Regions from separate parts of the Paenibacillus sp. 19GGS1-52 genome, predicted to be linked through region 2. Evidence: riboswitches for the same ligand, from Rfam matches in the RefSeq annotation. Region 2 holds a riboswitch; each other region holds the start of a gene.

What was found. A riboswitch is a leader RNA that binds a small molecule or an ion and turns the genes downstream of it on or off. The one in region 2 is predicted to bind thiamine pyrophosphate.
Region 1: linked by a shared signal. The riboswitch ahead of thiC (phosphomethylpyrimidine synthase ThiC) and the one ahead of H1230_RS30725 (ABC transporter substrate-binding protein) in region 2 are both predicted to bind thiamine pyrophosphate.
Region 3: linked by a shared signal. The riboswitch ahead of H1230_RS19640 (ABC transporter ATP-binding protein) and the one ahead of H1230_RS30725 (ABC transporter substrate-binding protein) in region 2 are both predicted to bind thiamine pyrophosphate.
Region 4: linked by a shared signal. The riboswitch ahead of H1230_RS22850 (thiamine phosphate synthase) and the one ahead of H1230_RS30725 (ABC transporter substrate-binding protein) in region 2 are both predicted to bind thiamine pyrophosphate.

The regions. Positions count from the first base shown of each region.
Region 1 covers NZ_CP059724.1:6,156,891-6,164,400, forward strand. Annotated here, with positions in the region: gene H1230_RS28435 (hypothetical protein) at 1-123, opposite strand, end outside; gene H1230_RS28440 (helix-turn-helix domain-containing protein) at 248-523, shown strand; gene H1230_RS28445 (hypothetical protein) at 812-988, shown strand; gene thiC (phosphomethylpyrimidine synthase ThiC) at 1,052-2,869, opposite strand; TPP riboswitch at 3,086-3,192, opposite strand; gene H1230_RS28455 (HEAT repeat domain-containing protein) at 3,244-3,684, opposite strand; gene H1230_RS28460 (6-bladed beta-propeller) at 3,953-7,510, opposite strand, start outside.
Region 2 covers NZ_CP059724.1:6,690,864-6,698,373, reverse strand. Annotated here, with positions in the region: gene H1230_RS30745 (hypothetical protein) at 1-648, opposite strand, end outside; gene H1230_RS30740 (ABC transporter ATP-binding protein) at 808-1,599, opposite strand; gene H1230_RS30735 (ABC transporter permease) at 1,617-2,378, opposite strand; gene H1230_RS30730 (thiamine-binding protein) at 2,375-2,668, opposite strand; gene H1230_RS30725 (ABC transporter substrate-binding protein) at 2,706-3,773, opposite strand; TPP riboswitch at 3,900-4,011, opposite strand; gene H1230_RS30720 (Hpt domain-containing protein) at 4,174-4,533, shown strand; gene H1230_RS30715 (hypothetical protein) at 4,552-6,006, opposite strand; gene H1230_RS30710 (MFS transporter) at 6,047-7,234, opposite strand; gene H1230_RS30705 (pyridoxamine 5'-phosphate oxidase family protein) at 7,393-7,510, shown strand, end outside.
Region 3 covers NZ_CP059724.1:4,202,525-4,210,034, forward strand. Annotated here, with positions in the region: gene H1230_RS19620 (amino acid ABC transporter permease) at 1-348, opposite strand, end outside; partial or broken gene H1230_RS19625 (amino acid ABC transporter substrate-binding protein) at 384-1,218, opposite strand; gene H1230_RS19630 (DHA2 family efflux MFS transporter permease subunit) at 1,452-2,972, opposite strand; gene H1230_RS19635 (TetR/AcrR family transcriptional regulator) at 3,165-3,812, shown strand; TPP riboswitch at 3,934-4,038, shown strand; gene H1230_RS19640 (ABC transporter ATP-binding protein) at 4,219-5,001, shown strand; gene H1230_RS19645 (ABC transporter permease) at 4,982-5,758, shown strand; gene H1230_RS19650 (ABC transporter substrate-binding protein) at 5,755-6,792, shown strand; gene thiM (hydroxyethylthiazole kinase) at 6,828-7,510, shown strand, end outside.
Region 4 covers NZ_CP059724.1:4,887,850-4,895,359, forward strand. Annotated here, with positions in the region: gene H1230_RS22825 (fumarate hydratase) at 1-18, opposite strand, end outside; gene H1230_RS22830 (sensor domain-containing diguanylate cyclase) at 138-2,015, opposite strand; gene thiH (2-iminoacetate synthase ThiH) at 2,135-3,262, opposite strand; gene H1230_RS22840 (thiazole synthase) at 3,296-4,063, opposite strand; gene thiS (sulfur carrier protein ThiS) at 4,219-4,422, opposite strand; gene H1230_RS22850 (thiamine phosphate synthase) at 4,430-5,038, opposite strand; TPP riboswitch at 5,163-5,264, opposite strand; gene H1230_RS22855 (SDR family oxidoreductase) at 5,369-6,238, opposite strand; gene H1230_RS22860 (NUDIX hydrolase) at 6,433-6,858, shown strand; gene H1230_RS22865 (hypothetical protein) at 6,912-7,337, opposite strand; gene mdh (malate dehydrogenase) at 7,479-7,510, opposite strand, start outside.

The DNA of each region.
Region 1 (7,510 bases), 530 kb from region 2:
AAGGATCAGGCAAGGAACGATATTACCCTCATCAAGCAATAGCGGGATAAAGTCCATGTAGGTTTGACAGAGATTATGGGATTTCAGGCTTTCGATTTCGTGCTGATTATTGATATTAGACACGTTATCAGCCTCCATGCTGTTATATTCCTCTTTGAAAAATGTATATATTTCTCTATTTGTTGAGTACTTTATCTGTAGTGGTTAGTATAACAGATTGATAATGGTCCTAAAAGGAGATTTTCCGTTGAGCCAGCAGCCAATTATCATCAAACAGATTATCGGAAAGACAGTTAAGGCTCTACGCATCAGACAAGGTTTAACTCAAGAAGACTTGGCCTATGAATGCAATGTAGATCGCTCCTACATCTCGATGATCGAGGTTGGCAGAAATGAGCCTTCGGTGAGCAAGATCTTCGAGCTTTGTCTTGGCCTCAGAATCAGGCCTTCTGACTTTTTCACTCTTGTCGCTATAGAGTATGACAATATATTGCAAGACAGCAACAAATTAAGAGCAGAGTAATAAGGTCTTCACCTTATCGCTCTGCTCTTTAATTTAATTTATATCAGTGACTACATTCACACTATGCACTTATTTGCCGTCCCCACCATCCCCGCAGGCAGCTCTTCTCTTAATCGCCAGACGAAGCTCATCGCCAGAATCCCCTCTATTTTGATGGCTCAAAACCAAATTAACGGTTGGCTAATTCGAGCGAACGAACAATGAGGCGAAATACAAAGCCTGAATAGTTGAAGTTCAACCTTGGCGGACTGTATAGCTGCTATTTCACTTTGAGGGGATATTGAGAGCATGAAGCGGACTCAGGAGACGTTATTGAAGCAAAAAACGGTTCTTCCGGGAAGAAATTTGGTCAATAGTGTCTCTGGAGTCCGTCAAACTCGCCAATCGCCTGATTTCGAGCAAATAGGAGCTTCTGAGTCCGGTTCACGAATTTCACCCTTTTTATGGGTCAACAAACCACATTAGCTCTTCCTATGAGGTCCATTGGCTCAGTTTCTGATTTGGAGATAGAGCCATAAAATTCCGGTTTTATTTATAAATCCTCCCGCCACCCTCCTTAAACTCCGCCGCCTTCTCCCGCATCCCAGCAGCGATAGCCGACCGCCCCAGTTTCTCCCCATGCTCTTGAGCCTGCGTCACTTCCAAATCCTGCCCCACCTCATCCTGCCGCCGTGCCGTGTCCCGGATCTCCTGCGAGATGCGCATGCTGCAGAACTTCGGACCGCACATCGAACAGAAGTGCGCCGTCTTGGCCCCTTCAGCCGGAAGGGTCTCATCGTGATATTCGAGCGCCCGTTCCGGATCTAGCGCCAAATGGAATTGATCGCGCCAGCGGAATTCGAACCGCGCCTTAGAGAGGGCGTTATCCCGATCCTGGGCACCTTTGTGGCCTTTGGCCAAATCAGCGGCATGCGCAGCAATTTTGTAGGTAATGACACCTTCGCGCACATCCTCTTTGTTTGGCAAGCCAAGGTGCTCCTTCGGGGTCACGTAACAAAGCATAGCCGTACCGAACCAACCGATCATCGCCGCTCCAATGGCCGAGGTTATGTGATCGTAGCCAGGGGCAATATCCGTAGTCAGAGGACCCAAGGTGTAAAAAGGCGCTTCATGGCACAGCTCCAGCTGCTTATCCATGTTCTCCTTGATTAGATGCATCGGCACATGGCCCGGGCCTTCTACCATTACCTGAACATCATGCTTCCAGGCAAGTGTTGTTAGTTCCCCAAGAGTCTCCAGTTCAGCAAACTGAGCTTCATCGTTGGCATCGGCAATGGAACCCGGGCGCAGTCCGTCACCCAAGGAGAATGCCACATCGTAAGTCTTCATAATCTCGCAAATATCCTCGAAATGCGTATAAAGAAAGTTCTCCTGATGATGTGCGAGGCACCATGCTGCCATAATGGAGCCACCCCGGGAGACGATGCCCGTCATCCGACCCGCAGTCAGAGGAATATAGCGCAGCAAGACACCAGCATGAATGGTAAAATAGTCCACACCCTGCTCCGCCTGCTCGATCAACGTGTCGCGATAAACCTCCCACGTCAGGTTTTCGGCTTTCCCGTCCACTTTTTCCAGTGCCTGATAGATCGGCACCGTACCGATTGGCACTGGAGAATTGCGCACAATCCATTCCCGTGTCGTATGAATATGGTTGCCAGTCGACAGATCCATAATATTATCCGCGCCCCAGCGCGTGGCCCATCTCATCTTCTCTACCTCCTCTTCAATCGACGAAGAGACAGCAGAGTTTCCGATGTTCGCATTGATCTTCACCAGAAAGTTCCGGCCAATAATCATCGGCTCGCTTTCCGGATGGTTGATATTCGCTGGGATAATAGCGCGGCCACTGGCCACTTCTACTCGCACAAACTCAGGAGTGACATTTTCGCGAATCGCAATATATTCCATCTCCGCAGTAATGACGCCTTGGCGTGCATAATGCAACTGGCTGACATTGTGGCCTTTCCGGGCTCTTAACGGAAGCCGCTCCAACCGTGGAAATACTTCTACAGGGGTTTTACCCCAGGTCTTCCCATTATCCTCCGCTTTAATCCCTCTACCTTCATAGGCTTCCGAATCTCCGCGCGCGGCAATCCAGCATGAACGGTGGGGCAATAATCCCTGGCGAATATCCGTGTACGCTTCGGTGTCGGTATAGGCACCACTCGTATCATAAACACGCAGAGGTGCATTCACTTCTTCTAAAGCGGTCCCCGAGGTATTGCTTAAAGTGATCTCCCGCATGGGGACCCTTATATCCGTCCGCGAACCCTCTACATATACTTTACGACTTGCTGGAAAAGCAGACAGATTCACATTCCCCTTCTTCTCTGAACTCGGCATCTTGATTCCTCCTAAAAGTTTTGTAAAGCATACACTTCACTGTTTTCGCTTCGTACAAAACTACTTCGAAAGCATAGGCTAAGTTTTGTAAAGCATACACTTCACTGTTTTCGCTTCGTACAAAACTTGGTGGTGGTTGTAAACAAGAGCGCAGCAAAAAAGCCGCTCCACAATGGAGCGGCTTTATCTATGAACAGCCAAGAAGGCTATACTTGAAAAAGTCCGACTCCACTTTCCTACGCTGGTATGATCCAGATCAGGTTCAAGGGTCCAGGAATTTAATTTTCCCGTCTCAGCCAATTCAGGCTCCCCTAGTGGGTATCTTATTTAGTTAGTTATTAAACTACAGGTATTGGATTCTTTTGTCAACCTGATTACTTCTTCTCAGCAGTCCACATTTTTGACAACCAGCTGTCAAATTCAGGGCCTTTTTCACCCTCGTAAGCATCGTAAATATCCACTCGCATCTTCTTCAGCTTCTCTTTGAACTCTTCAAACGAATGATCCTGGGGCAGACTCTTCTTGATTCTAATAAGAATCTTGGATACGCCCTTCACCAATTCCGGTTTGTTCTTGGAAGGTGCTTTCACATCCTCGCCAAAAGCCTTGAGTTTCAAGTAAGCAGCTTCTTGTACGGTATAGACAGGATCGCTGGTCATTAAACGTGTCAGGATATCAATGATCTTGGAGTGCTTAGTTTGACCTAGCTCTTCAACAGCAGCGAGACGCGCTCTCCAATCTCCGGAGCGGTTCGCCTCTCTTTTTAATTCTTCATAATTTTCTGGCAATTCATTTACTATTTCTTCGTTACTCAAATGACACAATCCCTTTCTTTGTTCAATCTATTGTAAACAACCGATCAATTCATTCAACACCTTAAGACGAGCCTTAGAACCGATAAGTCAATTTTACAGTACTGTTCTCCATCATTTCAATCTTTTCGGCAAAACAAGTGATAAATTGGAGACATTTTCTTATTCCAGCCTTTGTTATGACAGAAAAAGGGTCTATCCCTTAACAGTTTTTCCGACTGCCGGCAGGATAAACCCTTTTGAAGTGAATTAACTATCGTAAAATGTTGATTTACTTACTCTGCTGCGCCAGCATCTTCAGCAATACGGTTATCGCTTCGGCTCTGGTCGTGTTACCGGCTGGATCGAATTGATTCAGGCCTTTGCCTTCGATTAGGCCCAGTTTCTTCACTGCGGCTACCGCACCCTTCGCCCATGTCGGGATGTTCAAGTCATCAGCAAAATTTGTTACCGCATTGGTCTCAAGCGTAAGCTTCAGCGCACTGGCAATCATCGAAGCCATCTCCGCACGTGTGATCGGGGCATTCGGACGGAAGGTACCGTCCTCATAGCCATGGATGATCCCCGCTCCTATAGCTTGCGCCACTGCCTGCTTAGCCCAAGTGCCAATCTTCGCGCGATCTGTGAATCCCAAATCTGCTCCGACTTCCTCTGACTGCAAGGTATTCATCAGCATCACCGCAAATTCCGCACGGGTCACACTGTTTCCCGGCTTGAACGTTCCGTCCAGGTAACCCTTGACGATGCCGTCAGCTACGGCTTGCTTGATACTGGCTTCCGCCCAGTGTCCCGCGATATCACTGAACTGTGTTTCTACGGTAGTTGGCGCTGCTAGATCTACGGCGAATACCGCATAATATTTGTTGAAATGATCGACACTCACCGTGATGTGATTACCGTTCACTGTACCCCCGGCAACCTCCACCCAAATTTTCTGCAATTCGTCATAGTAGAACACTGCTGCTCGTTGACTGCTGTTCACTTTGACCGGATCGAACGTAAAAGTTAAGATGACCGGATTGATGAAGTTCTCGGTAAAGTTCTTCAGAAGTTCAAACACCGGACTGACCAATACCTGCTGGTTCGTGAGCAGGTCTAACGTATCCAACACTTTCGCAATCGTTACGCGCAGGACTTGGTTGGTGGCATTGGAAGGAATCGAAAGAGTGATCTCATCGTTCAGACTCACCTTTCCGGCTATACCTACGGGAAGGGTCAGCTTGCCATCTGTTGTTGTTATGAGGGTTGGGGGCGGAGTTGCTGTCGGCTGCTCAGCCGCTGCCCGTGTTACCATCACTGTATAAGTCTTAACAGTACCATCCTGCGCTGTCACTGCAACAGAAATGGAGTTGCTGCCCACACTTAAAGGAATTGCGCCGCTTGCCTGACTGCTGGTCACCGAAATCCCATTCACCTTCAATGCCGCATTACTGTCATATACACTCGCCGTTACCGCTAAGCTGGATACCCCATTCGCTACAGTGGATGTGTAACCTGTAGTCTCCGCGGAAAAATCAGGACTTAGCGTTCCGCTGGATAAAGTCAATTCGCCGAGGTCCGCATTGCCGCTTAGGACGGGTGCAGCGGCCCGGGTCACATTCACCGTATACCTATTGCTGGTTCCATCCTCTGCCAGCACGGTTACCTGTACGGGATTCACGCCTACATTCAGGCTGGCGTTATAGGTATAGACATCATTCGTTACCGTACTATATACAGCACCGGTCACTGAGATCGTTTGTGTCGGGTCTCCCTTACTGAAGGACAACTCTACATCGGATACAGCGTTAGCCACAGCCACCGTATAATTAACCTTACCTGACAAGAACGTTGGAGATAACGCCCCCTGACTCACAGCCAAGTTGGATAGTAATGCATTATTGCTCAGTCTTGTGACATGGAGCCTATAGGCCTTCGTTGTTGTTCCATCCATCGCGGTGACTTTAACCGTAATGACATTGACGCCCGTTTGTAGAGGAACTGTGTGCGTAGTCACGTTTCCTAATACGGAGCCTGCAGCCGCACCATTGGCAGCCGTTACCTCTACGGTCGCCAGAGGATCAGCAAGTTTGGTGGTAATCGTTAGGTCAGCCATGTCAGCAGCGACCGTTGCCGTGTAAGGAACTGTGTTGTCCGCTGTAACCGAAGGGCTAAGTGTACCCGCCGAGAGCGTAAGATCCGTGACATGCGTATTATCATTCGGCGAGAATATACGAACATTGGAGGCATCCTGCATATAGAGCTTCCCACTCGAATCGAATGTAATTGCACCAACGAACTCTGTATCTCCACTATTATCGTTATTCCACTCTGACAGATACGTACCCTCTGCATCAAACTTTTGAATGCGGTTATTAACGCCATCCACCACATAGACGTTCCCGCCCTCATCTACGGCGATTCCCCTTGGAAAACGGAACTGACCCTTATCGTTGCCATAACTGCCCCACTGCAACAAGTAGTTACCATTCGAGTCAAATTTCTGAACGCGGTTATTGTCGTGATCCAATACGTACACAATCCCACTATGATCTATGGTAATGTGTAAAGGAGTGTAGAACTGACCATTACCGCTGCCCTGACTCCCCCACTTGGTCAGGTAATCACCCTTTAAGTTGAATTTTTGGATGCGATTGTTATTACTCTCTGCCACATACAAATTACCACTATCATCTATAGTAATTCCAAAAGGATAATTGAACTCGCCGTCACCGCTGCCGTACCTCCCCCACTGTGCGAGATACTCACCGTTCGAGTTGAATTTTTGAATGCGATTATTACTACCATCTGCTACATACACATTACCAGCATCATCTACAGCAATTCCATAAGGATTGTCGAACTCGCCATCACCACTGCCGTATCTCCCCCACTTCATGATGAGATTCCCATTGGCATCAAATTTTAAGATCCGGTTGTGATTAGTATCTGTAACATAGATGTCCCCATTGCTAAGAGCTACGTTTACATTGGAAAAGTAAGATGTGCTTGAATAACTGCCCCATTGGGTGAGGTAGTTACCGTTCGAGTCGAACTTTTGGATGCGGCTATTATCACTATCCACCACATACACATTACCATTATCATCTACAGTGATTCCGAAAGAATAGGAGAACTCACTCTCGCCACTGCCCTCACTCCCCCATTGTGTTAAGAACACACCATTTGAGTCAAATTTCTGAACGCGATGATCACTATCAAATACATACACATTACCGCTAGAATCTACGGTGATTCTACCAGAGATGTTGAATTCACCCTCACCACCGCCATAGTTTCCCCACTGCATCAGGTAGGCACCATTTGAATCAAATTTTTGAATGCGGTTATTATTACTATCCGCCACATATACATTACCGTTATCATCTGCAGTAATTCCATATGAAAGTGAAAACTCACCGTTACCGCTACCAGCGCTTCCCCACTGTGTGAGGTACGCACCACTGGTATCAAACTTCTGAACGCGGTAATTATATGTATCCAACACATATACGTTGCCGCTAGAGTCTACGGTGATTCCTTGAGGATAGTTGAACTCACCATCACCACTGCCCGCGCTCCCCCACTCTGACAGGTAGACACCATTCTGATCAAACTTTTGGATGCGGCTATGCTGCATTTCCATCACATACACGTTTCCGCTATCATCTATCGTAATGCTTTCTGGATAGTAGAACTGCCCCTTGCCAGTTCCCTCCTCACCCCACTGCATGAGGTAAACCCCATTCGAATCGAACTTTTGAATGCGGTTATTATTACGATCTATCACATAAATATTACCATAGGAGTCTACTGCCGCTCCTGCAGGACCATAAAATTCCCCCTCGCC
Region 2 (7,510 bases):
CCATTCTTTGCTGAAAAGAGGCATGGCTGCCACTTCATCTAATTTCCCGTCCATTGTAATCATTCCGCGTTGCGAATTAAGGGTATAGTTGTAAAAAGCATCGTCCGCAGTTGAAGATATTAACGGAAAGCGAAAGGGGATCTTACTGATTTCCTTGTCTTCGATTCGAGCTGCAACGGTAAGCGTTGCTTCCTTTGCTTCCCCGCTAAAGGTGATGACCGTCCCCTCTGCTTCAAGGTTAATTAAGTCCAAATCTTGCTTAGACACCTTCGCCAACGATTTCCCGTCCGCTCCTGCGACCTGTACTGGAGCTTGACCATCTAACGTTACGACATCAAGCTGAGCGTTGCCGCCGCCGTTCTGGACGAGCTTAATGGAGACAGACTGGCTGGTATCTAACCCGGTTATAGATAATGATTGTTCTTTGACAAATTCATCATAGGAGAGGCTGCCTTCAAGTAGCCAGTCACCTTGATTCAAATAATAAACAGACAGCGTTCCATTGTATAAATACGCGTCGAGACTTGTCCCAGCAGTTATGGGTCCTTTCTCATTAGCTGCTGCATAAATAGGAGTTGCAGGAAGGAATGGAAGCGCTAATAAAATACACATTGAAAAAGATAATAAACAAGTGAATATTCGTCTCATACTCATTCCTCCTTATAGAATCGACTATCAGCGTAAGTATTGCATAATAAGGAGTTTATTGCGACAATATTCTACAATTAATTACACATATTTCTAAGTAATGTAAATGAAAAAGAACCAGCCCGAACACTCCCATGTTCTAACTGGTCCTTGATATTTTTATCCCCTTGTAGTCGCGCTCTTCCCCTGCTCCTCCCGCATCCACTGCGAGAGCTGCCGCTTCAGCAGCAGGAACTCCGGTGAATCGGTGATTTCCTCACGGCGCGGCCGTGGGAAGGGAATATCCACCGTATGCAATACCGAGCCGGGACGGCCGGAGAATACATAGATCCGGTTGGAGAGCAGCAGCGCTTCTTCGATGTTGTGGGTAATGAACAGCACGGAGCGGCGGTTCTCCTCCCACAGCTCCAGCAGCCAGCGCTGCATTTCGCTGCGCGTCAGCGCATCCAGCGCGCTGAACGGTTCGTCCAGCAGCATCAGTTCCTGCGGGGCCAATAAGGCCCGCAGGAACGCGGCCCGCTGCTGCATGCCGCCCGACAGCATGTGCGGGTAGGCCCGCTCGAACCCGCCGAGGCCGACCTTGGCCAGCCAATGCCTGGCTTCTTCGCGCGCCTGCTCCCGCGGCGCGCCTTTGATCTCGCCAGCGAGCAGGACGTTATCCTCGATCGTCCGCCAGGGAAACAGCGCGGGCTGCTGCGGCATATAGCTGATCTCACCGCGCTGTCCGGTGACGAGGCTGCCGTTCATGCTTATCGTTCCGGCATCTGGCTGCTCCAGACCTCCGATGATGTGGAACAAGGTGCTTTTGCCACAGCCGGAGGGTCCAATGATGGATACGAATTCCTGCTGCTCGACCGTGAGTGAGACGTTATTCAGCACGCTCGTCACGCGGCGGCGCTGAGTGTAGGCTTTGGAGATACCCTTTACTTCAAGTGCGGGTGTTTCAGACATTGTAGGGACTCTCCTTTCTAGGAATTACGGCGCGGTTTCCAGCGGACCAGCCATTTCTCCAGCAAGGCAATGATCGCAAAGAGCACTAAACTAAGCAGTACAATAATAACAATAGCGACGAACATCCGGTCCGTACGGTAGGCTGATTTCTGCAGGAGCATATAGTATCCAATGCCCTTGTCCGCACCAATCCATTCGGCGACAACCGCGCCCATTACCGCATAGGTAGCGGATATTTTCACACCGGAGAACAGCGATGGCAACGAAGAAGGCAGTTCCAGCTTGGTGAAGATCTGCCACTTGCCGGCGCCAGCCATTTTCATATAATTGAGCATGATCCCATCACTTTGCGCCAAGCCGCTCATGGTAGCCACAGCTACTGGGAAGAAGCAGACTAGTGTAATTAGGATAATCTTCGGCAGCAGGCCGAAGCCGAACCAGATGACAAGCAGCGGAGCAAGCGCAATGGAGGGAACATTCTGGCTGAGAATCAGCAACGGATAAAAAGCGCGTCTGGTCCAAGGCAGCAGGTGCAGCAGCAGTGCGATGATAAGACCTACCGCGGTACCGATCGGAAAGCCGATCAGGGTCAGCCGCAGCGTAGCCAATGTATGGACCCAGATTCCAGAAGCGTTAGCATTGAATTCACGGATGATGTCGGTGGGACTAGGCAGAATCCAGGCTTCGACATGAAATAGGGAGACCGCCAGCTGCCATCCCGTTAACAAGAATATGACCGCCACAAGGGGCGGCCATATTTGCTTCCAGGTCGATCTCACGGCCGATATTTCTCCGTTAGCTTCTCCATGCTGATGCCATTCGGGTTATGGGCAATCTTGATCTGTGAAATGATGCTGGGACTGCCTGCCGCGACCAAGGCCTCATGCATCTGACGCACAACCTCCAGAAGCTCTGTAAGTTCGCCCTCCATCGTCGTATCCAGCGGATTTACCTGATGCTTCACACCGGATTTCTGAATAACCTCAATTGCTGTATCTACATAAGGGATGGAATCCTCACCATTCGGAGTCTTGGGGATCACCTGAATGCTTAATAGAGTATTTGCCATGATTATATCAACCTTTCTATTTTGTATTTATCGATCACTATTCAGCGGGTAGAAAATCATTCGTAAATGTGCTGGCGACGTCCAGTGGCTTATCCAGCAGCTTCAGACCGTACATCCAGTCGGCGTAATTCTGCCATACTTCAGCCTTCTGCTCCCCCCAGCGGGTAGCATCATCCTGATATTTCGGGCTGAGCCATTTCTGGCTGGCCAGAACCAGCTTAGGGTCTAGATCCGGTACGGCTTTACTCAGGATGGCGGCCGCTTCTTCAGGCTTATCAATGGCATATTGATAACCTTTCGACGTAGCCTTCAGGAATGCCTTCACTATTTCAGGATGATCGGCAATCTCTTTCTCGCTTGTAGTTAGTACAGGGGTGTAATAATCCAATTGCGGTGCATAATCCTTCAAGTACAGCATATCGATGGGCTCGCCGCGCAGCTCAGCTTCGATGCCGGTCCAGGCATAGAAGATCCAGGCAAAATCAATATCACGTTTCACGGCGGTGAAGAAATCGGCTTCCCCGATGTTCACCAGTTTAACCTTTTTCACATCCCCGCCTTCCGGGTCCATGATCGCTTTCATCGCTGCTTCTTCGGCAGGAGAGCCCCAGCCACCATAGGTTTTGCCTTCAAAATCCTTCGGAGACTTGATGTTGCGGTCCTTGGGTGCGGCAAATCCGGAAGTATTATGCTGGATAATAGCGGCGATAGACACGAGCGGCACTCCTTGCAGACGAGCTAAAGTCAGACTTTCTTGGGCACCAATGCCAAACGCTGCTTCACCGGAGGTTACCATCGTGTCGGCACCAGCCGCACCGGGCTGCACAATTTCTACATCCAGACCTTCTTCAGCGTAATATCCAAGATCTTTGGCCACATATAGACCGGTATGGTTTGTATTGGGTGTCCAGTCGAGCGCGATCTTAAGCTTGGTAAGCTCTTTCGGTGCATCCGTGGCAACAGCAGTTGCTTCAGGAGCAGCCTCATTATTTCCGGTAGTACTCACCTTATTGTTGCCGGAATTCCCATTATTACTGCCGCAGCCCGCAATGGCGATGATCAGCAGGCAGCTTAGGCCCATCGTTAATACTTTTTTGACTCCCATGTTTCTTCTCTCCTTTATCTGGTAACGAAAGACCCGGCTTCATATTGATTCCGAAATATCCCATAACAAAAAGCGCCCCGATGATCGGGACGCTGGTTTGGCGCAAGATAGTAGAGGTCACTTGGGACCCGAACTAGTGGCTATTCCTACGCTGGCATTATCCAGATCAGGTATAAGGGTCAGTATCTTGTGGGATACAATCTCAGCCGGCCTAATTCCAGCTCCCCTGATTCTATGAAGTTCACGGGTGTTGCTACGTTCTTACGGTGTATTATAGACGCACACTCCTGTATTGTCCAGCAGCATTCCACCAATTTGAAATATCTTGAAGTGATCTAATGAGATATAATATAACAACAGAATGGCAAACAGAGACTGAATAGGGAAAGGAGGAATCAGGATGACGGACGCTCACATACCGGTACTGGATGAAGAGACCATTTCCGGTATTCAGGAATTGGATGGCGACGGAGAGCCAGAATTGCTGCGCACCTTGCTGGACATGTTCACGAGCGACACCCCGCTTAGAATAGAAGCCTTGCAGAAAGCGATCGATAACAAGGATCTTGCCGAAAGCGCCGGAGTTGCTCACAGCCTGAAATCGGGAAGTCTGGGCATTGGGGCACAGTATCTGGCCTCCGTCTGCGCTGGAATTGAACTTCATGCCAGACAGGACAACCTTGCGGCAGCGGCAGCCTTGTTGCCTGAAGTAAGTGCAGCTTATAAGGAAGCTTGCTCCCAGTTGCAGAGTTTGCTGTAAACAACTGTGGACGGCCGCTTACTCCTCATGGCTTAATCTTTTTTTACGGCGGCTCTTGCTTCCGTTCCACAGCTCTCGAATTGTAAGGATAAGACTGACGAGAATCCCGCTGCAGGTCAGGAAGAGGGCCAAATACTCAAAAGGGGAGTATTGCAGCATTTTGCTCCAGTCGATAGGGTTCTTCAAATCTTCAATGACCTGGTTCATACCGTAAATGCCACTGACTACTGTAAATACGGTTAGGATCATCAGCAGCATATCCCGGCGTTTGGCCTGGAACTTATTCTGGTATTGAAACAGGTCATCCAGAGTTTGCTTCACTTCTCCGAACAAGGCATCATTCCCGTATACTTTACGCAGCTGGATGAAGATCTCCCGACCTTGGGATTGTGAAATGAGTTCTAGAAAATAATATTTGGCCGAGAACTTGGTGATCAAAAAGATTAAATCCTCAATTTCGTCATAATCGCGTGTAATACTAAGACGAGAGTGCAGATTAGCCAGCTTCAGCAGAACGATTTTATGAAAAATACTGAGCAACAAACCATAATAGTATTCCCCGTACATTTGATTAGCCAAGTGGGTAGCGATCTCGGGAGTAGCCCGGCTCAGACAGCAAAAGGTTTGTTCATTCGTTACGTAATAGGTATCCGGGCCCCAGCGGTTATAGCAGTGCTTGTTGATATAATCTGCAATATAATCGGGATCACTGGCGCTAATGAACGGTTTGCCGTGCAGATCGAGCCCATCCAACTGGGAGGCGCGATAGCGTAGCTCCACACTAAGCTCATCCTTATCCTCCTGGCGCCCAAAGCCGTAAAAGGCTTGCACCATCATTCTTTCATCGACGAAAAAAGGCAATGTCTCAAAATAAGCTCCATTTAACTCGGAGGCGTCCAGAAACGGCTCCAACCCATCGACCAGATTTCGGAAGACAAAATCCTCTGTCTGCTTAAAAATTCTGTCCCCGCAATGGATAGTGGTGCATTCATCTGGAACGGAGACATTCTCCAATTGCCGAAAGCGGTCTGCGAATTCTAATGCGGTGCTGAAGGGAATGTTCTCCTCTTCAATACGGACCCGTACGGTGATGAATCCAAGCTGGAACGGACAGATAAATACATCTGTCGAGAGGACCTGGAAATTTACAGCTTGCTGCGGCATTTCCAGTCTGCAGTCTAGCGCATTTACCCGTGAGAAGCGGCGGAAGGAATTCTTGTCTTTCTCGTGCGGGAACAGGACGTGGGCGGCAAAAGGCAGGTAGCTTCGCTCCATTTTTTCATGCGAGACTTTGTAGCCATCTCCGTAATAAGCATCCTCCAGCTCTTTCTGATCTAGAAAAAAACGAGTGAACCCATCCTTCTCTAACCGATGAATCAGAGCCATAGCTTCGCCCTGCTTGATGGAGAAGGGGAAAATAAACTGCAGAAGAGCAGTATGTAATAGAGGTTCGGAGGAGAGCTCGTCCATCATTCGTTCCACCCTTGTATACAGAATTTAAGTACATTCTATATTAACCCATTTTCCATGCGGCAAAGCTAAGCAAAAATAGGAAACCGGCGAAAACAGCCAGCATGCCTGCAGTCTGGGCCACCTGCAGATGATCCATCGACCAGCCCGTTAAGAGAGGCAGAATAGCTCCACCAATTCCGCCTGAAGCGATCATGATACTAGGTGTCGTTTCTTCGGCGCCAGGCAGCAGCTTGCTGGAGAAGACAAGGGCAATGGAGAAAATGCCAGACATGAACAATCCCAGCAGTATGAGTATAGTGAACGCGGCGATGCGGTGCTCTGAGAAGGGAAACAGAATAAATAGCAGTAGGGTAATAAAACAGCTACCGAGAACATACATACGATAGGTGATTTTTTCGGCTATAACCCCGGCAAACAGCCTGCCTATGGCCATGGCGAGCCAGAAAAAGGTTACGGTCAAGGCCGCCGCAGATTCACTTATTCCCAGTTTGGCGATAAAGATCGCTGGCATGAAATTGACCAGACTCATCTCAGTACCTACATAAAGAAAGAAAAAAAGGATGAACATACCGAGCAGCACCCACTGTTTGCCTACATACGGGAGCTTTTTGCCTACCCGGGAAGACTGCGTGGACGTTTTCGTTGGGCGAGTGCGGGGAGCGCGGTCGTCCAGTACGCTTTGCAGCTTCCCAAAGCTTGCGCGGCTTCCCCAGAAGAAAAGCGATATTAACGAGAATGCCGCAACAATCAGAAAGGAAAGCCTCCACCATCCAGCAGCAATGAGCGGACTAGCGATCAGAGGCATAATCAGTGCGCCTACCCCGAACAGGACTTCAAGCCTGCTCATCGCTATGGCAGTTCCTTCGGTAATGGCGGCGATTATAATGGTACCGATGACAGCTTCGATCATGCCGAACCCGAACCCTGCGGCAACGGCGATGACGTACATCCAACCCCAAGGCGGAAGAAAGGCATAGGAAATTTGGGAAACCAGCAACAGCCCGGTGGCAATGAGAATGCCTCCACGTTTGCCAAAGCGGCGGTTCAGAAAAGGTGAGACCAGTACACCTGCTAGAAAGCCGGAGAACTGGCTGAAGATAAGTTGGCCCCCGGCACTATAATTTTGATCATAATGCTCCAGAAGAACGGGAAGAATAGAGCCGAGCACCACATGGGCGAGCCCGATAACAAAGTAAGAGAGACAGCTGATCCAGAGCAGTTTTTTCACGGATGAAGCTCCTTGCAAGTTGGATTTATGTAACGATGCGGGATTCAATACGTTTCCAGCGGGTACACTACAGTAAGCACCATATTAATGATAAACCCAAAATGAGGTCGTGAATATATAAACATATATTCACATAGTAGAAGGGAGCTATACTGTCAATGGATAACAGAGAGCTGGAGCAGACAATCATCAAGGTACTGGATGACAATAAATTTGGTTCCTTCGGCACGATCGAAGCCGGTAATAAACCAAAGGTGCGTTATATGGCGGTGTTTC
Region 3 (7,510 bases), 2.5 Mb from region 2:
TATGGACAGTATGGCGGCACGGACAATTTCTGAAGAATAAGCACCTACACTAAGCGTGAACCCGATTGTAGCAGCAATAAACGGGTCCAGCACAATTCCAACCGCAGGCAATCCATAAAAGATAATAAAGAGCTGTACCAATAACGGGGTTCCACGAATGACCCACACATAGAAACGGGCAATCAACTTTGGAATCATCCAAGGGGATAGACGAACTAGTGCAGTTAATACCGCCAATAGTAACCCCAGCGCAAATGAAACCAAAGAAAGTGGAATGGTAAAAGCCACCCCGGCTTTAAGCAGGGGTAGCAATGAATCTAACAAAATCTGTATTTTACGGTCATCCATTGTTCAGACATCCTTCTTGGACCTTAGTCCATCTGTTATTTGGAAACATCGGCCCCAAAATACTTTTCGGAAATTTTCAGATAAGTTCCGTCGCTCTTAATTTCTGCCAGTGCATCGCTGACAGCTTTGACTAACTCGTCATTTCCTTTAAGGAAAGTTGCAGCACTATGCGAACCTTCAGCAATTTCGTCTACCACTTTAATCTTTACATCCGGCTTTTGCTTCTTAAGATCCAGATAGGACAAACCATCGTTTACTGTTGCATCAATGCGCCCTGAAGTCAGCAGATCAATAGCCTGATTGAAGCCATCCGTCGCTACGATTTCAGCACCATTATCGCGGGCAATGTCGGATAAGTTGCTCGTCAGGGATTGACCGGCTTTTTTACCCTTGAGATCAGCGAAGGTCTTTATGTCTGTGTTATCGGCACCAACGATCAGCACAGCCTTGGACACAATGTAATCATCGGAGAAGTCATATTTCACTTTACGTTCATCTGTAATAGAGACTTCATTAAAGATAACATCGAAGCGTTTAGCATCCAGGCCCGCAAAAATACCATCCCACTGCGTTTCGAAGAATTCGGCCTCAACGCCAAGTCGTTTGGATACTTCTTCTGCGATCTCCACATCAAATCCGGTTAGCTTGATAAGTGAAAGGTGCGTATGTTCCTTCTGTAGCAATTCGTAGTTTGCCGCTGGCTTTAATAACCTCAAGACTATTCTGTTCCGCCGGTGCAACTGTTGCAGCGGCTCCCTCGGTTGCTGCTGCGGTAGGTTCGGCCGCTGTATTGTTGTTTGAATTATTGCCGCAAGCCGCCACAAGTACCACAGTCAGCGCCAATAGAATAATCAAGCTAAGTTTTTTCATTTCGTAAATCCCCTCTCATAACATTCTCTGTATTTTCCGGATTATTACCGGGCAAGTTGAATAGTACACTGTCATGTCATATTCGTCAATGATTTTTTCCGATTAATAACATCGGATTAATAATGTTAGCTAATATTTCTAATTCAGACACAAAAATATCCCCGCAGCCTTGTTAAAGGCGCGGGGATATTTGCACAATGCTATTCGGTTAATAATGCGACTTACAATATGCATTAGCCGTGCATAACTTCAGGAATAGCCTGATTCTCTGGGTCGCTTTCCTCTCCCTTGTGGCCTCTGCGCAGCAGAAGACCTAGTACAGCACCGCCGATTGCCACGAACATCATAATGTGGAAAGTATCGTCGAAACCTTTGGCCAGCACAACCTGTGCCGCTTGCTTCACTGCCTCAGGGGATGTGCTGCCTGTGGAAGCACCTGAAGCAGCCGCTGCCTCCTTCATTTCAATCCCGCGCGCGGTAGCTCTGGAGGTAAGAATGGTCACCAATGTGGAGACCGCCAAGGAATTGATGACTTGCTGCATCGAATTGGTTAGTGAGGTCACCCGATTAACGAGATGACGAGGCGCCTTATTCAACAGATGCGTATTCATGGGCATCATCATCATACCCATCCCTGCTCCACACATAATCAGGGGCAGTATAATATCACGACTCTGCGTAGTTAAATCTACATGTGAGTACTGGTAAAGTGCCCCTGAGACCAGACTCAGCCCGCAGACGACCAGCCAACGTACCCCGATCTTATCAAACAAAATGCCGGCAATCGGCATCATAATCCCAGAAGCAATCGCTTGTGGCAGCAATGTCAATCCTGTATCAAAAGCACCAAACCCGCGCGCCTGCTGCAGAAATTGCGGAAGCAGGAACAAGGCGCCATATAATCCAAACTGGGCAATCCATTGCACCAGAATACCTGTGCTGAAATCTATCGAGCGAAGTACACGCAGCTCCAGAAGCGGTGTCCGTGTCCGCAGTTCCACTATAACAAAAGCGATTAATGCAATAATACCTACAGTTAAGCCAATAAGCGTCTTGTCAGAGGTCCAGCCCTGTGCGCCCTGGCTCACAGCATAAGACAATGAGGCAAAGGCTAATGGCCCCAGAACCATTCCATACTTATCGACACCGGGTACCTGTCCTCTTTCAACCTTTGGCAGTTTTCTATATCCTATTAGCAGACAGATGATGCCGATTGGAATATTGATCAGAAAAATCCAGCGCCATGAATGGTACTCCACCAGCCATCCTGATAGCACTGGGCCGATTGCCGGAGCAAATAACACCGGAATGCCCATAATTCCCATTACAACGCCAACTTTACTCCGAGGTGCCAGTTTGTAAACGTAAGCCATACCAACTGGCAGCACGCAGCCTCCACCCAGACCTTGAATAACCCGAAACACAATCAGCCACTCCGCACTGCTCGGTGTAGAACAGAGAATCGAGCCTAATGTAAATAGAACAACTGCGCTCAAAAATACGGTTTTGGCACCAAAACGGTCTGATAGCCATCCGGAAAGCGGAATTACTGAGGCCTGCGCCAGCATATAGCCAGTCACGATCCATTGCAGGGTATGCAGATCCGTATTAAAGTCCTTGACCAGTGTAGATAAAGCCACATTCATCGCTGTACTATCTAGTACAACCATAAATACACCAGCAATAATGGCCAGCAACGGAACTAAAATACTTGATAACCGAAAATCTGCGTCCGACTTCAGCGTTTGCTCCATTCTCTTTCTCCTCCTGTTGTCCCAGCAGTGAGTATGTTGACCTCTTCGCGGGTTTGTCTATATAATGAGTTGAACGGACAACTGTCCGCTGTCTTTTTTATTAGTTTACGGACAATTGTCCGCTGTGTCAATTAAATTCTCCTTCTTTTCTGCAACTATTGCAACTATATGATGTGTTTCTGAAAGGAGTCTATGATGACAAAGATAAACGGGGATGCAAATTCACCTCCCAAACAAGCAAACAGTTCACAAGAGGCTGCCAAGGATCCTTACGTAGAGCGAATTTTGGATGCCGCTCGCCAGCTATTTCTAGAGAATGGTCTGGAAGCCGTCAGCATGCATAGAATCGCCAAAAAAGCCGGGATTGGACAAGCCTCCTTATACCGTCGTTTCACAGATATAGGCGAGATTTGCTCGGTACTACTGCGAGACAACTCCGAACGCTTTTTGAATGGCATGGAGCAAGAGATACAGTTGACCTCAGAAGATCTTCCCGCTTTCGAACGTTTACAGAGCAGCATCGAGCGGGTGGTGGATTTCCTAGAGCAGCATGCGGAGCTGTTGAATCTTATTAAGACAGAATTCACCGGCAAAAAACAGCTTACTCAGTTCGAGCATCCTTTTTTCCAAAGACTAAATGTTATTCTCTTTCAACTGCTGCAGCAGGTTGCCGCACGAGCCGAGAGCATCCCGATTGATCCCCAGTTTGTTGCAACGGCGCTGGTTTCCGTGCTCAGTCCAGATCTCTATTTGTTCCAGAAAAAGGTTCATGGCCGGTCTAAAGAACAAATCACAAAGGGGATCATCACACTGTTCGTCACGGGGCTTCGGAACCCCTGATTTACTGCCTCCGTTCTTTACTTCTCGCGAAGATATGATATATTAGTAAACAAATCAAGAAGAACGGCTTCGCCGTCCTTTATGGACGGTACCCGTTTCTTCGAGAAATATATTGACCTATTAATTTCACTAGGGGAGTCTTTCGACTGAGACGGAGCAATTATGCTCTAGACCCTTGGAACCTGATCTGGATCATACCAGCGGAGGGAAGTGGAACGAAACCTTCATGTGATGCATTCTTGAGTCTATGCAGACAGAACTTTCGGCCCATTCATTTCCTCTATGGAAATGGATGGGCCTTTATTTGTTTAAGCCTAGGCTCCATAAAACTAAGCCCATGCTTTCGAAGTAGTTTTATTGCGAAGGTTCTCAGAGGGGGTAATGCTCCATAAAACTTTTAGGAGGTTTGCTCATTACGGAAACACTTACGATTCGAGATTTGGCCTATGCTTATGCTCATTCTTCACAGTCCTCAGTATTCGCGGAAGTATCTATGCATATCCATCAGGGAGAGTTCATCTCTGTGGTAGGCGCCAGCGGATGCGGAAAAAGCACATTATTCAAGATCATTGCTGGTTTATTGGAACCTACTAGCGGAGAAATTAACTTTCACAGTGAAGTTTCCTACTCTACCCGCTTGGGCCAAATCGCTTACATGCCTCAGCAGGATCTGTTATTGCCCTGGCGGACGGTATTGGACAACTGTCTCTTGCCCTGGGAGCTAAAGCTGAAGCGGGACCAGAGCAAAAAAGAGAGTATCGCTCAGATTCGCGGGATGTTGCAGCGTTTGGGTCTAGCAGAGCTTGAAGATGCTTATCCGCAGGAGCTGTCAGGCGGTATGAAGCAACGGGTTGCTTTTCTCAGAACACTTGTTGCCGGAGGAAATCTGATGCTGCTGGACGAGCCCTTTGGTGCCCTTGACGCTATGACTAAACGAGAAATGCACAAATGGCTGCTGGAGTTGTGGAGCGAGCTAGATAAGACGGTGTTATTCATTACACATGATCTTGAAGAAGCCCTGCTGCTCAGTGACCGCATCTATCTGATGACTGGTGGCTTAGCGGGTGGAATTCAGGAATTCATTGTCGATTTACCAAGACCGAGACATTACAAGCAGAACTATGAGCCGCGGTTTATTGCCCTGCGTGAGGATTTGGAGCGGAGACTGTATGAGACCCACACTTATTAAAAAGCTGCTGTCGGACTACGGTCCCTTCATCTTGCTTGTCCTTCTAATACTGATCCTCTGGGAGTTGGTGGTACAGCTGGGCTTCATTCCGTCTTTCATCCTTCCTGCACCGACGTCGATCTGGATGGCCCTGTTCACGCACCGTAAACTATTGTTCGGGCAGCATCTGCTGGCAACACTTCAAGAGGTATTGCTAGGCTTCATGATGTCGGTTACCTGCGGCACACTGCTGGGCATTGGAATGCACATGTTCCGCCCGCTTCAAAAGGCTCTGTATCCCTTTCTGATCATCAGTCAGACGATTCCGTTAATTGCCCTCTCACCTATCTTCATTATGTGGTTCGGTTATACGCTGTGGAGCAAGGTTGCTGTCGTGTTCCTGACCGCCTTTTTCCCGATTGTCGTCGCTACCTATGACGGCCTGCATAAAAGTGATCGAGCTTACGAAGAACTGCTGTTAACGATGGGCGCCTCTCGCTGGCAAGTACTCAGGACCCTTGGGCTCCCGCTGGCGCTGCCCTCCTTCTTCTCCGGCCTAAAGCTGTCCATCGTCTATTGCGTTATCGGCGCTACGATTGGAGAATGGCTTGGCGGCAGCCAAGGACTTGGTTATTACAGCCGCCGGATGGCGGGGAGTATGCAGAGTGACGAGATGTTTGCCGCTGTATTCCTACTCTCAGCACTTGGGATTGCATTGTTTCTGGGCATAGCCCTGCTCGAAAAGATTACTTTTAAGAAAAGAGGCTCTTATCGATGATTTCTTCCCGCAAATCACACAAATTGTTGCTGCCCGTAATTTCCCTCTGTCTCGTTCTGCTCTTGAGTGGCTGTGGAAATAATGAACAATCAGAACCGGCAACTGCTAATTCTCCCCCAAGTGAATCTACTCAACCTCATAAGCTGACGTTAATGCTCGACTGGTATCCCAATGCGGTGCATTCGTTTCTGTACGCTGCAGAGCAGAATGGATATTTTACCGAGGAAGGATTGGACGTTGAAATCAAAATGCCCGCCGACAGCAATGATGCTCTGAAGCTCGTTGCCGCGAATCAAATTGATCTGGCCCTCAGCTACCAGCCCCAAGTGCTTATGGCCCGTGCTGAGAAGATCCCTGTTAAATCTATTGCGGCCATCGTTAGGCATCCTCTGAATCATCTCATGGTTCCAGCCGACAGCGGAATTAGCAGTCCCAAAGATTTAGCTGGAAAAAATATTGGCTATTCCTCCATCCCGCTATACGAAGCAATGGTTCGCACCATGATCAAAAGTGATGGTGGTGATCCTCAGGCAAGCAACTTGATCGATGTAGGCTTTGACTTGATTCCCGCTATTACCACAGGACAGGTAGATGGAATTATGGGTGGATTTATCAATCACGAACAGCTGATTCTGGAAAAAGAAGGCCATCCTGTCACCTCGATAAACCCAACGGATTACGGTGTTCCTGACTATTACGAACTTGTGCTTGTAGCCAGTGAGCAAGGCTTGCAGAATTCTGAAGCCTATTTCACCAAATTCATGAAGGCGATCACGAAGGGTCAACAGTTCGTTCAGGAGCATCCGGATCAGGCACTCGCTCAACTGCTGAAGCATGAAGATGCAACTTCACCCCTCGACCAAACCATCGAGCAGGCAAGCTTGCAGATTCTATTGCCACTTATGGATGCTGGAGAAGAACCCTTTGGATATCAGGACCCCGCATCTTGGGAAAAGGTACATCAGTGGCTGAGTGAGAATGGATTGCTGTCCTCTGAGATCAAGACTGAGGATGCATTCATTAATCTCAAGTAAAATTAAAATTATAAAATTATATTGGAGGAATTAGAATGAGTTATCTAACTAAAGTCCGCGAGCAAAACCCATTGATTCACAACATCACCAATATCGTCGTAACCAATTTTACAGCAAACGGCTTGTTGGCTCTGGGAGCTTCCCCATTTATGGCCGATGCCCATGAAGAAGTCGCCGATGTGGCCAAAATGTCAGCTGCCGTTGTTCTTAATATCGGGACCTTAAACGAGCATGCGATTCAATCTATGATTCTAGCGGGTAAATCAGCTAATACGCATGGCGTACCTGTGGTCCTTGACCCTGTAGGTGCTGGAGCAACAGCCTATCGGACAGAGATTACGCACAAACTGATTAGCGAAATGCAGATTACGGCGCTTCGGGGCAATGTAGCCGAAGTTGCCCATGTAGCCGGTGAACAATGGTCGATTAAAGGTGTGGATGCCGGGGAAGGTGAAGGTGATGTAGTAGCCTTGGCGCAAAAAGCCGCTCGCAAGCTCGGCTGTATCGTGATCATTACCGGTAAGGAGGATGTCATTACGGACGGAGAAGTTACCTTCATCGCCAGTAACGGACATCCTATTCTGACAAAAGTAACCGGCACTGGCTGCCTGCTCAGCTCAGTCGTAGGTGCGTTTCTGGCTGTGGGTGGACAATCCGCGCTGGAAGCGGCGGCTGAAGCTATTTCCTTCTACGGCGTGGCCGCGGAGATTGCTGCTGA
Region 4 (7,510 bases), 1.8 Mb from region 2:
ATCTTCAAATTGCTGCATGTTCACACAAGCTCCTCTCAGTCCGTTCAAGGTTGTCAATAATATCTGATACATTTACTATAATAATAATATCATATTGAGCCTCGTATGAAAGGGTTTACTTTAGAGTTGAACTACTGCTACATTTGTACAGCCTTCTTCATGCCTGTGAGTGAGGGAATTGAAGTTACCCGATCTCTACCCGTAGCCTTACTTACATATAGAGCTTCATCAGCCAGTGTCAGCACTTCATTTTCAGTGAGTCCCGACGCAGGAATTCCACTGGCAATACCGATGCTGATGGATACGGTTTGCTTATCTGAAGCTGTATGCGGCAGTTGAAGATCGGCCACGCTTTTGCGAATAGCCTCTCCAAAGACAGCTGCGCCTTGCAGATCTGTGCGGGGCAAAATAACTACGAACTCCTCCCCACCAAATCTTGCGACAACTCCATACCTCTCACAATTCCCACTTATAGCTTCTGCAACTTGACGAATACACCAGTCACCCGCTACATGACCATAAGTATCGTTATAATTCTTAAAATAATCGATATCGCAAATCAGCACCGATAATTCCGCTTGTTCAGCTATATGCTGCTTCAGCTCCTCCTGGAGAGCTTGATCCAGATATCTCCGATTATATAACGAGGTAAGACTGTCCAATCGTGATAATTTCTCCAGCTCTGCGTTTGCGATCTCCAGCTCACACGTCCGCTCCTTTACTTTCTCACTCAACTGGTGCGTGAGGTCCTTCTGGGATTGCAGTGCCGCCTGTTCCACCACGATAAGTCGGCTTTTCAGCATATTGATCTTATTTGCCAAGGCAATGGACACAAGAGCTATTTGCAAGGTAAAACCAATCTGCAAGGAATATTCCGTGATTGCATTAAAAGGCAAAACCCCAAACTGCTTGAGCAAATAAATCATTCCTCCGATAAAAGAAGGGATAAAGGAAAACAGATATGAAGCTGCAAATTCCCCCTGCTTGCGAAGCATTAGAACACCGATCAATACTGCGAAAGCTACACTAGGAAAATTTATAAACGGCAATAATGTTCTGCTGGTGACAAAATCCAATCCCAACGAGGCAGCAACCCCGATAGAGCAGTAGACAATCCAAAACCTGATCAGCCTGTCCAGTCTCGGCGCAAATTTCCGAGTTTCCAGAAAACTGCGAATGAATAGGAATAGGAGTACCATCGTTACCATGTTAAAAAACATATAGCTTCTCGTTTCCCAAAATGGCTGAGCTGGCCATATATATTTGAACGCTGTACCATTAATGACCATGAAGAAGAACCAGTTACTCAGTACAAGCAAAATGTAATACAGATAGGTTTTCTCTTTTAGGAAGAGCAGCAGAAAGAAGTTATACACAAACATAATCAGGAAAATTCCATAGGTGATTCCTAGCAGGAGAGCATCTCTTGTGTTTTTTGCGATATAGCTGTCCTGATCCCACAATGTTACCGGGAATCTTACCAGCAATGACGCATTTCTCAGGATGACCTTCTTGCTCTCATGTGGAAGCAGCTTGATCTCATAGGCGATATTCCGGTATTTCAAACCGCTTTGCTGATACGGATATTCGGTTCCTGCAAGCTTTCGCGTGAAACCTCCGGCTGCGTTCTCAATAAATAGCTCTACATGTTCATTTCTGCCAGCAATATCATAGACCGTTGTTACTTCCTTGTCGGTATCATTGACGATTTCAACATAAGCCCAATAGACGCTGTCCGTCCGGCCAAAGTTCATCTTTGGGTCTGCCTGGGGTTTAACCGTGCCGCTCTCTACAGCCTTTAAAATATCTTGTATATCTTTGTTTTTATCTTTGTCCTCTATAATCGTTAGGTAGGAATCAAGCTTGAGGCTAAAGCCCTGCTCTTGAACTTTCACTATAGATGCAGAAGCAACTGCTGACTCTGTGTGAATCAGCAGAACTACAGCACATATAAATATCCAGAATATAATGGTTCGTTTGCCTGAAAAGTAAACAAAAAGAAATCTAGGTTTCACTGGTGGTCCTCTCTCCTGCTTGAAGTAAGACGAGTATACCACCATAATCTAAATTGTAACATTCTCATTTTTGAATGATTTCTCATGCTTCAGAAGAGCCTTCCTGACCCTTTATCTCCTCAGATAGAAAGGCTGGCGGGCATCGTGAGTATATCCCAATCCTTGAATACGGGTTGCAAATGGTTCGCATACAGCATATCTGTAATTTCCTGAACACTACGTCCATCAGAAATCTCAAACTGCGGGGTTCCACCTTCATTCGTATGTCCGCCTACCTCAGTCGATACCCCAGCCGACATTTTGGTAATGCCCAGATGAATCAGATGGTCACGAAGAACAGCAGGTTCTCTTGTCGAAAGAGTGATCCCTGAGCGGGGCAGAAACAGACGGTAGGCCAAAATAATCTGCACCAACGCGCGGTCGGTTACGTCACTCTCTGGATTGAACTCTCCCAGATAAGGCCGAAAGCGGGGTGGCGACAAGCTGATTTCGCATTCTGGATAGCTGTTCTGCAGATACCGGGCATGCATTGCTGTCATAAAAGCTTCCTTCCGCCAATCGTGCATGCCAAGCAAGGCGCCGATATTGACGGAACGGAATCCGGCCTGACAGCCACGTTCAGGAGCATCCAATCTGTTGCGATAATTTCTTTTGGGACCCTTAACATGCAGCGCTTTATAGGTATCCTGATGATATACTTCCTGATAAAGCGTGAGACCGTCCACGCCCGCTAGCAGCAGTTCCTTATATTCAGCGGTAGTAAGTGGGTTGATCTCAATGCTGATCGATGTGAAGTATTGTCGCAGTACCTCAACACATTCCTTGATGTAGGAGACCGGGTTCTCCCTGCGCGATTCCCCGGTCAGGATCAAGATGTGACGCAGGCCTGTGGCAACAATCGTCTCTGCCTCTCGCTTGACCTCCTCCATCGATAGCTTCTTGCGTGGAAAGTCATAAATAGAGCTGAAGCTGCAATAGGTACAGTGATTGACACAGAAATCGGCCAGATACATCGGAGTAAACAGTTGTATGGCCTGTCCGAAATTTGAACGGGTAATTCGCTGCGCTTTACCCGCCATCTCCTCCAGATACGGCCCAGCAGCCGGAGAGAGCAGCGCCAACAAGTCCCCTTCATCCATCCGTTCTTTTTGAAGTGCCCGCTTAATATCTACCTCGGTGTATTGCTTCCATAGATCCTCATAAGGATACTTCTCTAAAGCAGTCAACGTTTCATAAAAACTCATCATTATCCCCCATTTCCTAGTACCGCTTGAATTCGATCAACCCAAAAATCCGGTTAACGGTGAAGAGGCTGCCGCGCTTTCTTCAACAGGACCTAGGCCTGCCAGATAAGCCTTACGACCAGCAGATACTGCCTCACGAAAAGCTTCCGCCATCCCCAGCGGATCACGCGCTGTAGCGATGGCTGTATTCAGCAGTACTGCTGCTGCCCCCATCTCCATTGCCTCGGCTGCTTCCGAAGGCCTGCCGATGCCGGCATCCACAATAATCGGAAGATTCACCTCTTCAATAAGGATGCGCAGCAGTTCTTTGGTTCTAAGCCCGCGGTTGGTACCGATGGGCGACCCAAGCGGCATCACGGCGGCGGCACCCACATCCCGCAGCCGCAAAGCGACTGAAAGATCCGGACTCATATACGGCAGGACAACAAAACCCTCAGCTGCGAGAATTTCTGTCGCCCGAATCGTCTCCAGATTATCTGGCAGCAAATATTTCTGGTCATTGATGACTTCGATCTTGACCCAATTCCCTAGCCCTGCTGCTCTTGCCAGCCGAGCGATACGCACAGCTTCCTCGGCCGTACGCGCACCAGAGGTATTGGGTAAGAGCTTCATATGTTCGGGAATATGATTCATAATATTCTCTGTGCCTCCAGCAGGGTCTACCCGGCGGAGTGCAACCGTAATCACCTCTGAGCCAGAGCAGGCAATGACCTCAGGGATAAGTGTGTTGCGGCTATATTTGCCGGTTCCAATGAACAGCCGACTGGATAAGACAGTGTCTCCAATGACTAAAGGATCAAACATGAGATCAGCCTCCTGAATTAAATTCTAATTTCTTACAAACGAATTCGAACATGCGATCAACGAGATAAACATATCAAACCTGCATAGTTGCAGATCAAGTCTGGCGGACTCAGAAGACGCTAGATAGCGCCAACCATCGCGCTGATTGTTTGCCCTCAGCCACCCCCAACGAAATGAACCAGTTCAATGCGGTCTCCATCGTTAAGACATACATTTCCATATTCCTCTCTGCTGATTATTGCTCCATTCAACTCGACAATAATCAGACGTCCAGACCACTCGGAACGACTAAGTAACTCGGTCATGGTTCTATAATCCTCAGAATATTCACTCGCTGTTCCGTTGATCCATAGTTTCATTCACCCTTCACCTCCTTTGCATCGCTGTGCGATATGCATTCATAGCAGTCACAGGATCTTCGGCGCCGCAAATGCCGGACATTACCGCTATTCCCGCAGCCCCCTGCTCCATCACCCTGGCCACATTGCTCGGCTTAATTCCACCAATGGCAATCACCGGTATGGCACTATTCCGTACAACATCCGCCAGAAGCTCCAGCCCACATCCCCGTTGTCCCGGTTTACTGGCCGTGTCATATACATGACCGAACAGGCAATAGTCCGCACCCTGGCGGGCTGCTTCAGACGCCTCTTCCGAAGAGTGAACTGAGCACCCCAGACGCAGGCGAGGTCCCAGTACTCTTGCTGCAGCAGGCCTCAGACTGTGCCAAGCCAACTGCACACCACCAGCGCCCAATGTCACTGCAACGTCGATGCGGTCGTTAATAAACAGCTTGGCGGCAGGGATACCTGCCAGCAGCAGTTGCTCACCCACTGACAATAGCTCACGGGCGGAGAGATGCTTTTCACGTAGATGGATATAATCTGCTAGAGGATGCAGCACGGTCATTTTTTCAATAAAATCCCTTAAAGGGAGCTTGCCATCTGAAATTAAATGGATCTCGCCTTGCACCATACCTGGCCCTTCTTCCGTTAATTAGTAGACTGCTTATTTCTCAGAAAACACAAAAAAACCGCCTCCCGTTAAGGAAGGCAGTCGGAATCTGTAAAGGATAAGCTGATTTATAAGCCTGATTACAGTCATTCGTTCTCCACTTCCCTCCGCTGGTATAAACCAGATCAGGTTCAAAGGGTCCGGAATGATTCTCCGTCTCAGCCTTGCGGCCCCCCTAGTGACAACATCATATTAAATTACTATTTGAATTAACTATTGAATATGAATATTATACTAACATAATATTCCTCTTAGAAACATCTATTAATAGGGTTCCATGCTTGGAATTATTTATCCGTTTACGATTTCCCCGCCGTTTACATGCATAACCTGGCCGGTTACATAGGTCGAATCGTCGGAAGCCAAATATACGTATGCCGGTGCCAGTTCTTCCGGTTGTCCGGGACGTTTCATGGGTTGTGTTGCACCGAACTCACTGACCTTTTGTGCATCAAAGGTTGAAGGGATCAGCGGAGTCCAGATAGGTCCTGGAGCGACAGCGTTGACACGTATGCCTTTATCCGCCAGATTCGTGGACAATGAACGTGTGAAGCTGAGAATCGCCCCCTTGGTGGATGAATAGTCCAACAGCTGTGGACTGCCCCGATAGGCCGTAATGGAAGTCGTATTGATGATTGTAGAACCTTCCTTAAGGTGGGGCATTGCTGCTTTGGTCAAATAGAACATGGCAAAAATATTCGTCCGGAATGTACGTTCCAGCTGCTCTGAGGTAATATCCTCAATTTTATCCTGTGGATGCTGTTCTGCGGCATTGTTGATGAGAATATCCAGCTTGCCAAGGCTTTTTACCGTTTGGTTGATGAGATCCTGACAGAAGGCTTCGACACCGATATCCCCAGGGATTAGGACGCATTTCCGTCCCTCCTGCTCAACCTGCCGTTTGGTTTCCTCCGCATCGGAATGCTCATTGAGATATGATATAACTACATCTGCACCTTCCTTGGCAAAAAGAACCGCCACAGCTCGTCCGATTCCACTGTCGCCTCCCGTAATAAGGGCCGCCTTACCCAGCAGCTTACCCGCTGCTTTATAGTTTGCCGGCTCGTATTTCGGCCGCGGGTTCATTTGACTTTCAATCCCGGGCTGCTGATCCTGCTCCTGTGGGGGTAAGGTTTTCTGTGTTTGATTGTTACTTGACATACTCCCTATCTCCTTTCACTTTGCAATTGGGTATTAGCCGAATCGTCTTAGGATGGCTTAAGGGTCTTGGTTTATACATTTCTTACAATATGTTTTTACCACGGTATCACGAAAATTAAACAGTAGGTTTATTGGTCAGGGTATGAATTATAATTAGTTAAGCGTTTGATTTAAACCAAAGAGGAGCAACAATTATGATAAAAAATAGCCATAACATCGTTGTCGCTGTAAAGGGAGTTATATTGTTTGAAGGCAAAATGCTGCTCGTTCAGCGTGCCGCAGACGATTATGTCGGCGCTGGCACTTGGGAGTGTGCCGGTGGAAAGATTGAATTCGGAGAAGATTTGGAAGCCGCTCTCATACGGGAAATTGTTGAGGAAACTGGACTAACGGTAACTGTCGGGCATATTTTATATGCAGCTGCATTTATGTCAGATCCAGCGAGACAGGTTGTTATTCTTACCTATTCATGCATAAGCAAACAGAATACGGTTCGATTGTCCAGAGAGCACGTAGATTACAAGTGGTGTACCAAAGAACAAGTAAAGACGTTATTGCCGCCGCAGATTACTGCAGATTTTGAGAAAAATAATATTTTCGAGCTGAAAGGCCTGATGTAAAAGCCCGCTCTCCACATAACGGAGGCGGGCTTAACAAACTTTATCCACAACGATTAAATAATATGTCTATACACCATGAAGAACACCATCACGACCAAAGCAACTGCTAGCAGCGCACTTAAGGTGCGAATCTTGCCGGTCTCGCTGGAGACATCACGATTCTCGCGCATGCCAACAGCGGCAAGACGCAGCGGCTTGCTGATAATACCACCAAGGGCAAACATCGCCAGCAACAGCAGGACAACAACGATCATCCAAGGTACAGAATAGTCACCCTTGGTCATCATGTAGCCGCCGGTAAGCAATTGGATGACCAGTCCATATTGAGCGAAGCGGTTAAATCCACTAACTGCACTGAGCGTACCTTCTCTTGCCGGAACGGAGAGCTTCTCAGCACGGCTGAGAATAAAGGGCAGTACAAGGTAGAACCCCAGCGCCAATGTCCCGATCATATGTAGTAAAAAGAAGACTTTTTCCATACCATAATTCCTCCAATGTTTTCTGTGATATTAGTTACATTTAAGTATACCCCAATATTGGAAATTATGACAAGAAGAAAGGATATCCCAGCCATTAATCATGGACTTGGGATATCCTTTTCTTAGGATTAAACCTCAAATTTAGAGGGTCACTGCAGCTGTTACAGCACGTA